3 regions of the Bradyrhizobium sp. 31Argb genome follow, and region 2 is predicted to be linked to each of the others. Evidence: predicted binding sites of a transcription regulator. Region 2 holds the regulator's gene; each other region holds the start of a gene.
The links. Region 2 encodes HrcA, which represses chaperone genes, less so after heat shock. Its sites were predicted from a motif close to GTTAGCACTCNCNNNNNGNGAGTGCTAAC; they were not measured.
Positions count from the first base shown of each region.

Region 1: a site for HrcA is predicted at 2,065-2,093, ahead of groES (co-chaperone GroES). Genes of this name have one in related genera too.
Region 3: a site for HrcA is predicted at 1,898-1,926, ahead of AAFX91_RS17875 (co-chaperone GroES). Genes of this name have one in related genera too.

Region 1 is NZ_JBEGDB010000332.1:4,198-7,472, forward strand. Features, by position in the region: gene groL (chaperonin GroEL) at 1-1,510, opposite strand, end outside; gene groES (co-chaperone GroES) at 1,672-1,968, opposite strand; gene AAFX91_RS36390 (hypothetical protein) at 2,313-2,828, shown strand; gene AAFX91_RS36395 (protein phosphatase CheZ) at 3,016-3,275, opposite strand, start outside.
Region 2 is NZ_JBEGDB010000197.1:1,834-5,108, forward strand. Features, by position in the region: gene rdgB (RdgB/HAM1 family non-canonical purine NTP pyrophosphatase) at 1-224, opposite strand, end outside; gene rph (ribonuclease PH) at 235-948, opposite strand; gene hrcA (heat-inducible transcriptional repressor HrcA) at 1,111-2,199, shown strand; gene grpE (nucleotide exchange factor GrpE) at 2,409-3,017, shown strand; gene AAFX91_RS29110 (hypothetical protein) at 3,086-3,275, opposite strand, start outside.
Region 3 is NZ_JBEGDB010000082.1:15,132-18,406, forward strand. Features, by position in the region: gene AAFX91_RS17860 (NupC/NupG family nucleoside CNT transporter) at 1-541, shown strand, start outside; gene AAFX91_RS17865 (cupin domain-containing protein) at 655-1,188, opposite strand; gene AAFX91_RS17870 (usg protein) at 1,292-1,582, opposite strand; gene AAFX91_RS17875 (co-chaperone GroES) at 1,970-2,284, shown strand; gene groL (chaperonin GroEL) at 2,326-3,275, shown strand, end outside.

The sequences.
Region 1 (3,275 bases), on a different contig from region 2:
CCGTGCGCACAACCTTGGCGGGATCGATGATGCCTTCCTCGACCATGTCGACATATTCCTCGGTCTGGGCGTCGAAGCCGAAGGTCTCCGACTTGTTCTCGAGGATCTTGCCGACCACGATCGAGCCTTCGACGCCGGCGTTTTCCGAGATCTGGCGCACCGGCGCTTCGAGGGCCTTCAGCACGATGTTGATGCCGGCCTGGACGTCGGAATTGTCGTTGGAGAGACGACCGACTGCCTTCTTGGCGCGCAGCAGCGCCACGCCGCCGCCGGGCACGATGCCTTCCTGCACCGCGGCGCGGGTTGCGTTCAGCGCGTCCTCGACACGATCCTTCTTCTCCTTGACCTCGACCTCGGTGGCGCCGCCGACGCGGATCACCGCGACGCCGCCGGCAAGCTTGGCCAGCCGCTCCTGCAGCTTCTCGCGGTCGTAGTCGGAGGTGGTCTCCTCGATCTGCGCCTTGATCTGGCCGACGCGGGCTTCGATGTCGGCCTTCTTGCCGGCGCCGCTGACGATCGTGGTGTTCTCCTTGTCGATCACGACCTTGCGGGCGCGGCCGAGCATCTTGATCGTGACGTTCTCGAGCTTGATGCCGAGCTCCTCGGAGATCAGCTGGCCGCCGGTCAGGACCGCGATGTCCTCCAGCATCGCCTTGCGGCGGTCGCCGAAGCCGGGCGCCTTGACGGCGGCGACCTTCAACCCGCCGCGCAGGCGGTTGACCACCAGCGTCGCCAGCGCCTCGCCCTCGACGTCCTCGGCGATGATCAAGAGCGGCCGGCCGGACTGCACGACGGCTTCCAGCACCGGCAGCATTGCCTGCAGGCCGGAGAGCTTCTTCTCGTGCAGGAGGATGTAGGCGTCCTCGAGCTCGGCCGTCATCTTCTCGGCGTTGGTGATGAAATAGGGCGAGAGGTAGCCGCGGTCGAACTTCATGCCTTCGACGATGTCGACCTCGGTCTGCAGCGACTTGTTCTCCTCGACCGTGATCACGCCCTCATTGCCGACCTTCTGCATGGCTTGGGCGATCATCTTGCCGATCGCGGTGTCGCCATTGGCCGAGATGGTGCCGACCTGGGCAACCTCCGAGGAGGCGGCGACCGGCTTGGCGCGCTTCTCGAGGTCCTTGACCACGGCTTGCACCGCGATGTCGATGCCGCGCTTCAGGTCCATCGGGTTCATGCCGGCGGCAACAGCCTTGCCGCCCTCGCGCACGATCGCCTGCGCCAGCACGGTCGCGGTGGTGGTGCCGTCGCCCGCGGTGTCGTTGGTCTTGGAGGCGACTTCGCGCAGCATCTGCGCGCCCATGTTCTCGAACTTGTCCTCGAGCTCGATCTCCTTGGCGACGGTGACGCCGTCCTTGGTGATGCGCGGGGCACCGAAGCTCTTTTCGATGACGACGTTGCGGCCCTTCGGGCCGAGCGTGACCTTCACCGCATTGGCAAGGACATCGACGCCGCGCAGCATGCGCTCGCGGGCTTCTCCGGCAAATTTAACGTCTTTGGCAGCCATATCTTACTCCTGGATAAATGGGATGGTGCGGCCGCCGCTTCTTACGCGTCATTGCCGGGCTTGACCCGGCAATCCATCACTTCGCCGACTCTTCCGAAGAGAGATGGATGCCCGGGTCAGGCCCGGGCATGACCAGCGGTGCGCGGCGGATTCGGCTCGGCTCAGGTCAGAACGCCCATGATGTCGGACTCCTTCATGATCAGGAGTTCCTCGCCGTCGAGCTTGACCTCGGTGCCCGACCATTTGCCGAACAGCACGCGGTCACCGACCTTGACGTCGATCGGGATCAGCTTGCCGGTCTCGTCGCGGCCGCCCGGCCCGACGGCGGTGACTTCGCCCTGAGAGGGCTTTTCCTTGGCGGTGTCGGGGATGATGATGCCGCCCTTGGACTTCTCTTCGGCTTCGATGCGCTTGACCACGACACGGTCATGCAGCGGGCGGAATTTGGATTTAGCCATGACGTTCCCTCTTGGAGGCTCGGTTTCAGGTCTCATTCATCGAGGCCGGGCTTGAATGCCGGCCGGTCGATGGATCGCGGGCAGGATATCCGGCGCGTTAGCAATCATCGCGCCAGAGTGCTAATTGTGGGGCGGGAAATATGGCTTGGCGCCTTTCCTGTCAAGCAAAGTGGTTAAGGCCTTGGTGAGGCCAATATAGGATGCTGCAACCAAATCAAATCAGAGCCCAGGTTGGAGTTCTCACGTCATCGTTTCGACGTCATTGCTCTGCCTTACGTTTTACGCTTGGCTGCAGGACGGGTGCGGCCCAAGGTGCGGCCCAAGGATATTTCGGGGGAATACGGATGATCGGATCAGGTGACGCGCGCGCGGTTGCGAGGCTCGCGTCCGTCTTAGCGCTGACGCTTCTGTTGGGCGCGTGCAGCAGCTTCAACCTGCCGTCGCTGTCATCCAACCCGGAGCCCGCGCCTGAGCCGGGGGTGGCGCCGGAAATGCCCGCCACCATCCGCTCCGACGAGATCGTCGGCCGCTGGGGCCTGGCCTCCTACCAGAACCCGACCGACCGCGCCCGCACCGAGAAGATGGCGCGCGACCAGTGCAAGCAGCCCTATGTGATTGGCGCCGGCCAGTCCGGTGGCGTGATCATGCATCTCGCCGACCAGGCCACCCCGCAGGAGCTGCGTCTGAAGGGCTCTCCGAGCGGCAAGAACTATATCGGCCCGCCGGGGCCGTCCGGCGGCGAGCAGGACCGCGAGATCGTCTCCTTCGACGGCCGCGTCATGGTCACCCGCTTCGTCGACAAGGACGCGGCCACCCGCTACGGCAACATGGTCTACGTCCGCTGCGCGCCACGGGCGTAGGGACCGGCGCTCTGTCCCCGTCATGCCCCGGGCATCCAGTAGTCACCGCTGTCAGTGCCTGAGCCGTGAGGCCGCCGCCTACTGGATCGTCCGCCTTCGCGGACGATGACGGCGGAGGAGATGGAGGCAAAAACAAAAACGCCGGCATCGCGCCGGCGTTTTGCGTTCTTCTCTGCGACCTGCCCGCTTAGTCGAACATCGCGTCGATATCGTCCTGCGAGGCGTGGCCCACGTCGCCGTCGAGCCTTGGGCCGTTGAGCAGGCGGGCGTCGCCCTCGCGGGTGTCGATGATCGGCGGCGCGTGCGCCTTGATGGCGTCGACACCGCCCCAGATCTCCATCATCGCGTTGATGTGCTGCTCGATGAACTTCATCGTGGTCATCACCTTGCTGATGCGCTGACCGGTGAGGTCCTGGAAGTTGCAGGCCTCGAAGATCGCCACTACGC
Region 2 (3,275 bases):
GAATCATCGGCAAATGCCGGAAGATCGGCGGCCTTGGCTGCGGCGATCGCCTTGATCGCGGCATTGGCGCGAAAACTGTCGCCGGTCTCCTCGGGCTCGCCAAGACCGAGATCGCCCGCCGAGATCGCCTCCACGCCATGCGGTGCCAGCAATTCGCGCATCTCGGCAAGCTTGCCGGGATTGTGGGTCGCGATCACGAGCTTTCCAGTGATTCGACGGTGCATGGCCTATTGACTACGACACCGCCATTTTCTGCAAGTCGACCAGCCGTGCCACACCCCCGCGCGCCAGCCCCATTAGCGCCAGGAACTCGTCCTGCGAGAACGGCGTCTTTTCCGCGGTGCCCTGCACCTCGATGATGCGGCCGTCGCCGGTCATCACGAAATTGGCGTCGGTCTCGGCTTCCGAATCCTCGGCATAGTCGAGGTCGAGCACCGGCGTGCCGTTATAGATGCCGCAGGAGATGGCCGCGACGTTGTCGCGCAACACGTTGGTTTTCAGCATGTTGCGGGCCTTCATCCAGTTGATGCAGTCGGCGAGCGCGACCCAGGCGCCGGTGATCGAGGCGGTGCGCGTGCCGCCGTCGGCCTGCAACACGTCGCAATCGACAGTGATCTGGCGTTCGCCCAGCGCTTCCAGGTCGACCGTGGCGCGGAGCGAGCGGCCGATCAGGCGCTGGATCTCGATGGTGCGGCCGCCCTGCTTGCCGGCGGAGGCCTCGCGCCGGGTCCGCTCCAGCGTGGCGCGGGGAAGCATGCCGTATTCGGCGGTGACCCAGCCGCGGCCCTGACCCTTCAGCCACGGCGGCAGGCGGTCTTCCAGGGTCGCGGTCACGAGCACGTGGGTGTCGCCGAATTTCACCATGCAGGAACCCTCGGCATATTTCACCACGCCGCGTTCCAATGAGACGGGGCGCAGTTCGTCGGGTGCACGGCGGCTTGGCCGCATGGGAATCCTCCGGGAATTCGAGCGAATATGGCTGGCGGTGCTTGTAGGAGCGGGCAGGCGTAGCGGCAAGCCTTTTGGCCGGCTCCCGGGCGGTAATGCACGCTTGTCAGCGGGCGTGTGGATGGTCAAATTAGAGGCAGTTGTGAGGGAGTTGGAGTTATTGTGGCTCAACACGAACCGGTCGGTTTGATCACGCCGCACGCCGGGCTTGCCCAGCTCAACGAGCGTTCGCGCGACATTTTCCGTCAAATCGTCGAAAGTTATCTGGCGACCGGCGAGCCGGTCGGCTCGCGCAACATCTCGCGCCTGATCGCGCTCCCGCTGTCGCCGGCCTCGGTGCGCAATGTGATGTCCGATCTCGAGCAGCTCGGCCTTATCTACGCGCCGCATACCTCCGCCGGCCGGCTGCCGACCGAATTGGGCCTGCGCTTTTTCGTCGATGCGCTGATGCAGGTCGGCCACCTCACCGAGGCGGAACGGCAATCGATCCAAAGCCAATTGGCTACCGTCGGCCGCGCGCAGTCGGTGGAGGCAGCGCTCGACGAGGCTCTGATCCGGCTATCCGGCCTCACCCGCGCCGCCGCCGTGGTGCTGACGCCGAAGTCCAACGCGCGGCTGAAGCATATCGAGTTCGTGCGGCTCGAGCCGGAACGTGCGTTGGTGGTGTTGGTCGGCGAAGACGGGCAGGTCGAGAACCGGGTGCTGGGCTTGCCGCCGGGTGTTCCATCCTCGGCGCTGATCGAGGCCACCAACTTCCTCAATGCGCGCATCCTCGGGCGTACGCTCGCGGAAGCGCGGCTCGAACTCGAGACCGCGCTCGCACAAAGGCGCGTAGAGCTCGATCAATTGACGCAGAAGGTGATCTCGGCAGGGCTCGCGAGCTGGTCTGGCGGCGACAATGAGGACCGGCAGCTCATCGTGCGCGGGCACGCCAATCTCTTGGAGGATTTGCATGCGCTCGAGGATCTCGAGCGTATCAAGTCGCTGTTCGACGATCTCGAGACCAAGCGCGGCGTGATCGACCTGCTGGGGCGCGCAGAAAGCGCCGATGGCGTGCGAATCTTCATCGGGTCGGAGAACAAATTGTTCTCGCTGTCGGGGTCCTCGACCATCGTTGCGCCCTATAGCGACGGCGCTGGCCGTATCGTGGGCGTGCTCGGCGTGATCGGGCCGACCCGGCTGAATTACGCGCGGGTGATCCCGACCGTGGACTATGCCGCGCGCCTCGTCAGCAGGATCCTGGGCGGTTAGATCATGATCTCATCTCTTTGTTTGAGCATGATCTCCGCGCAAACGCTTCGCGTTTGTCGCGAGGGAAAACCGGCTTCCACTTTTCCGGATCATGCTCGAATCCCCGAAACCGGGCTGGTTGCGCTTGATTTTCGTTGCCCAAAGCACGATATCCCGGCCAGCCAATCCCTTAAATGTTGACCAGACGCGATTTTTCCAAAAGGCAAGCCATGACCGATCCGAACCGGCCGAACGACAACGCCGAGAACCCGGCGCAGACCGGCGAGCCCGTGGTCTCGAAGCCCTACGTCATGCCCGACGATCCCGAGCAGGGATCGGCGGAGGCCCTGACCAAGGAGCTGAACGAAGCGCGCGATCGGACGCTGCGCACGCTGGCCGAGATGGAAAACCTGCGCAAGCGCACCAGCCGCGAGATCGCGGACGCGCGCGCCTACGGCATCACCGGCTTTGCCCGCGACATCCTCGACATCGCCGACAATCTGCAGCGTGCCCTCGATGCTGTCCCGGCGGAGGCCAAGGCGGCCGCCGACCCTGGGCTGAAGGCCCTGATCGAGGGCGTCGAATTGACCGAGCGTTCGCTGCACGCCACGCTGGAGAAGAACGGCGTCAAGAAATTCGATCCCACCGGCGAGAAGTTCGATCCGAACTTCCAGCAGGCGATGTACGAGGTTCCCGATCCCTCCGTGCCCTCGGGCACGGTGGTGCAGGTGGTGCAGGCCGGCTACACGATCGGCGATCGCGTGCTGCGTCCGGCGCTCGTCGGTGTCTCCAAGGGCGGCGCAAAGACCGCGCCGGCTTCGGCCGCACAGCAAAACTGAATCTGCAACGCATCGGCTGATGCAACGCCGTTGATGCCGGCCTCGACAGAGGCCGGCAGAGATCGATGTTATCGCGGCTGAATTCCGTCGCGCACGCTGCGGAAGCGCGGGAACGCGGTCGACCATTGATCGCGCGGCGAGGAGCCGATGATGCGCAGCGAGGTCTGCGCACCGAACCGCAGCCACTGCACGATGGTAACGGGCGTGTTGTCCTTGCCGCTGACCGCATCGATCCGTGTCTCGTAGCCGGGCTGGCCA
Region 3 (3,275 bases), on a different contig from region 2:
CGGAACCTCCAGCGATCCCGAGATGCACGCGTCCTCGACGATGGATGCCATCGTCAAGGGCACCGCGGCCGGGCTTGAACTGTTGCTCAACATCGTCGCGATGCTGCTGGTGCTGGTGGCGCTGGTCTATCTCGTCAACGCGATGCTCGGGATCCTGCCGGAGATCGGCGGCGCGAAAATTTCGCTGCAGCGCCTGCTTGGCTACGTCATGGCGCCGGTGTGCTGGCTGATGGGCCTGCCGTGGTCGCAGGCCATCACCGCGGGAAGCCTGATGGGCACCAAGACCGTGCTGAACGAATTGATCGCCTATGTCGATCTGTCGAAGCTTCCCACCGGCGCGCTGGATCCGCGCTCGCGCCTGATCATGCTCTATGCGATGTGCGGCTTCGCCAATTTCGCAAGCCTCGGCATCATGATCGGCGGCCTCAACACGATGGCGCCGACGCGGCGCGAGGAGATCAATGCGCTCGGCCTGAAGTCGATCGTATCGGGCACGCTGACGACCTGCCTGATGGGCGCGATCGTGGGGATGTTGACCTGACCTGTCATTCCGGGGCGTCCGAAGGACGAACCCGGAATCCATTTCACCACTTGCGCTTGCGGCCCGATGGATTCCGGGTTCGCGCTGCGCGCGACCCGGAATGACAGCGGTGGTTAGGTCGTCAACTCCACCGTCTTGAACTCAGCCGGCAGGATGATCTCGAGCAGTTCGACATCGTCGGAATAATCGAGGATCATGTGCCTGATCTTCGGCGGCTGGGTCCAGGCGCTGCCTTGCTGCATCAACGTCTCGCCCGGCCCTTCCATGTAGGTCTTCACCCAACCCTTGAGCACATAGACCATCTGGAATTGGACGTCGTGGTAATGCAGCTTCGACACCTCTTCCGGATTGCACGGCCCGATCAGCCGGATCACATGCGCCTGCGCGAGCCCGTGCGAGGCGTCAGCAATTCCGAGATCGCGATATTGCGCATAAGCGCGTAGCCCATCGGCCTTGAAGTCTTCCTCGCGATGATGGCTGATCGCGATACGCTGCTTCGGCCGCGCCTTGTGCGCCGCCTTGGATACGCGGCCCTTGGACTTGATCGCCTTGCGGGCGGTGGATTTGGCGGCGGTCTTGTGGCCGATCCACTTCTTCCGGACCGCCGTCTTGGCTGCGGGTCTTGATGCCGCCTTCTGTTTGGCCATGGCGTGCCTCCCTATTGCAGGCGTCCGCGACGCGGACGCGTCGGAGGGAACGTTACCACCGTTCCGCCCGGCGGCAATCGGTCTTGGCGCCTTACTTGGCGTCTCAGTGCAACCGAAAGACGCCGTCGACGGCGCGCAGCTCAGCCGGCTTGATCAGCTTGGAATGCGCGACGGTCACCGAGTGCAGCGGCCCCTCGAGCTTCTCCTGCCAGAAGGCAAGGAAATCCTGCAGCGCCGGGAATTTCGGGAAGAGATCGTAATTCTGCCAGACGTAGGTCTGCAGCAGCGAAGGGTGGTCCGGCATCCGGTAGAGGATCTGTGCCGTCGTCAGCCCGTACCCCAGCATCTGCTTCCTGAATTCGTCGGAAACAACCCCACCAACCCGCGACACCATATGCCAACCTCCGCTTTCGAAGGAGCGCATTCACGGGATGGCTTTCCTGCCGGAGCCACCCCGGCGGAGATGCGCTCACATGAGAGAAATGTGACGCATGCGACCAACTCATCACAAGCCTAAATGTTTAACGGGCTGTTGAAAAATCGTGCGTTAGCAGCAACTTAGCGCACGTGCTAATACGGGTCTCGCCGCTCGCCCGGAGACCAGTTAATGATGATAAACGATACTGGCAGGCGGCAATTTCGAGTGCCAATTTTTCTGCTAGAAGCCCTTGCCCCCACGCAAAGTCTGGCCTATTTCCATCGCAGCTAGCTTGGCACTCGCCAAGGTAGACTGCTAACGCTCCAGAATTCTACAGCATCCAGAATAGCTTAGGAGGACTGCATGAGTTTCCGTCCGCTTCACGACCGCGTCGTGGTCAAGCGCATCGACGCCGAAGAGAAGACTGCAGGCGGCATCATCATCCCAGACACTGCCAAGGAAAAGCCCTCGCAGGGCGAAGTCGTCGCCGTCGGCCCAGGCGGCCGCGACGAGGCCGGCAAGCTGATCCCGATCGACCTCAAGGTTGGCGATCGCGTGCTGTTCGGCAAGTGGTCCGGCACCGAGGTCAAGATCGACGGCGTAGATCTGTTGATCATGAAGGAAAGCGACATCATGGGCGTCCTCGACGTCCCCGCTTCCAAGAAGAAGGCGGCCTAAGGCCCTCCCTCCCAGGATAAATCCCTCAAGGAAAAACACACATGGCAGCTAAAGAAGTCAAATTCTCCGTCGAGGCGCGCGACAAGATGCTGCGCGGCGTCGACATCCTCGCGAATGCGGTGAAGGTCACCCTCGGCCCGAAGGGCCGCAACGTCGTGCTCGACAAGTCGTTCGGCGCTCCCCGCATCACCAAGGACGGCGTCACCGTCGCCAAGGAGATCGAGCTCGAGGACAAGTTCGAGAACATGGGCGCGCAGATGGTGCGCGAAGTCGCCTCCAAGTCCGCTGATGCGGCCGGCGACGGCACCACCACCGCCACCGTGCTGGCGGCTGCAATCGTCAAGGAAGGCGCCAAGTCCGTCGCCGCCGGCATGAACCCGATGGACCTCAAGCGCGGCATCGACCTCGCGGTCGAGGCTGTGGTTGCGGACCTGCAGAAGAACTCCAAGAAGGTCACCTCCAACGACGAGATCGCCCAGGTCGGCACCATCTCCGCCAACGGCGACGCCGAGATCGGCAAGTTCCTCTCCGACGCCATGAAGAAGGTCGGCAACGAGGGCGTGATCACGGTCGAGGAAGCCAAGTCGCTGGAGACCGAGCTCGACGTCGTCGAGGGCATGCAGTTCGACCGCGGCTACATCTCGCCCTACTTCGTCACCAACGCCGACAAGATGCGCGTTGAGATGGACGACGCCTACATCCTCATCAACGAGAAGAAGCTCTCCTCGCTGAACGAGCTGCTGCCGCTGCTCGAGGCCGTGGTGCAGACCGGCAAGCCGCTCGTCATCGTCGCTGAAGACGTCGAAGGCGAAGCCCTCGCCACCCTGGTCGTCAACCGCCTCCGTGGCGGCCTGAAGGTTGCAGCCGTCAAGGCTCCGGGCTTCGGCGATCGCCGCAAGGCCATGCTGCAGGACATCGCGATCCTGACCGGCGGCCAGGCGATCTCGGAAGACCTCGGCATCAAGCTCGAGAACGTCACGCTGCAGATGCT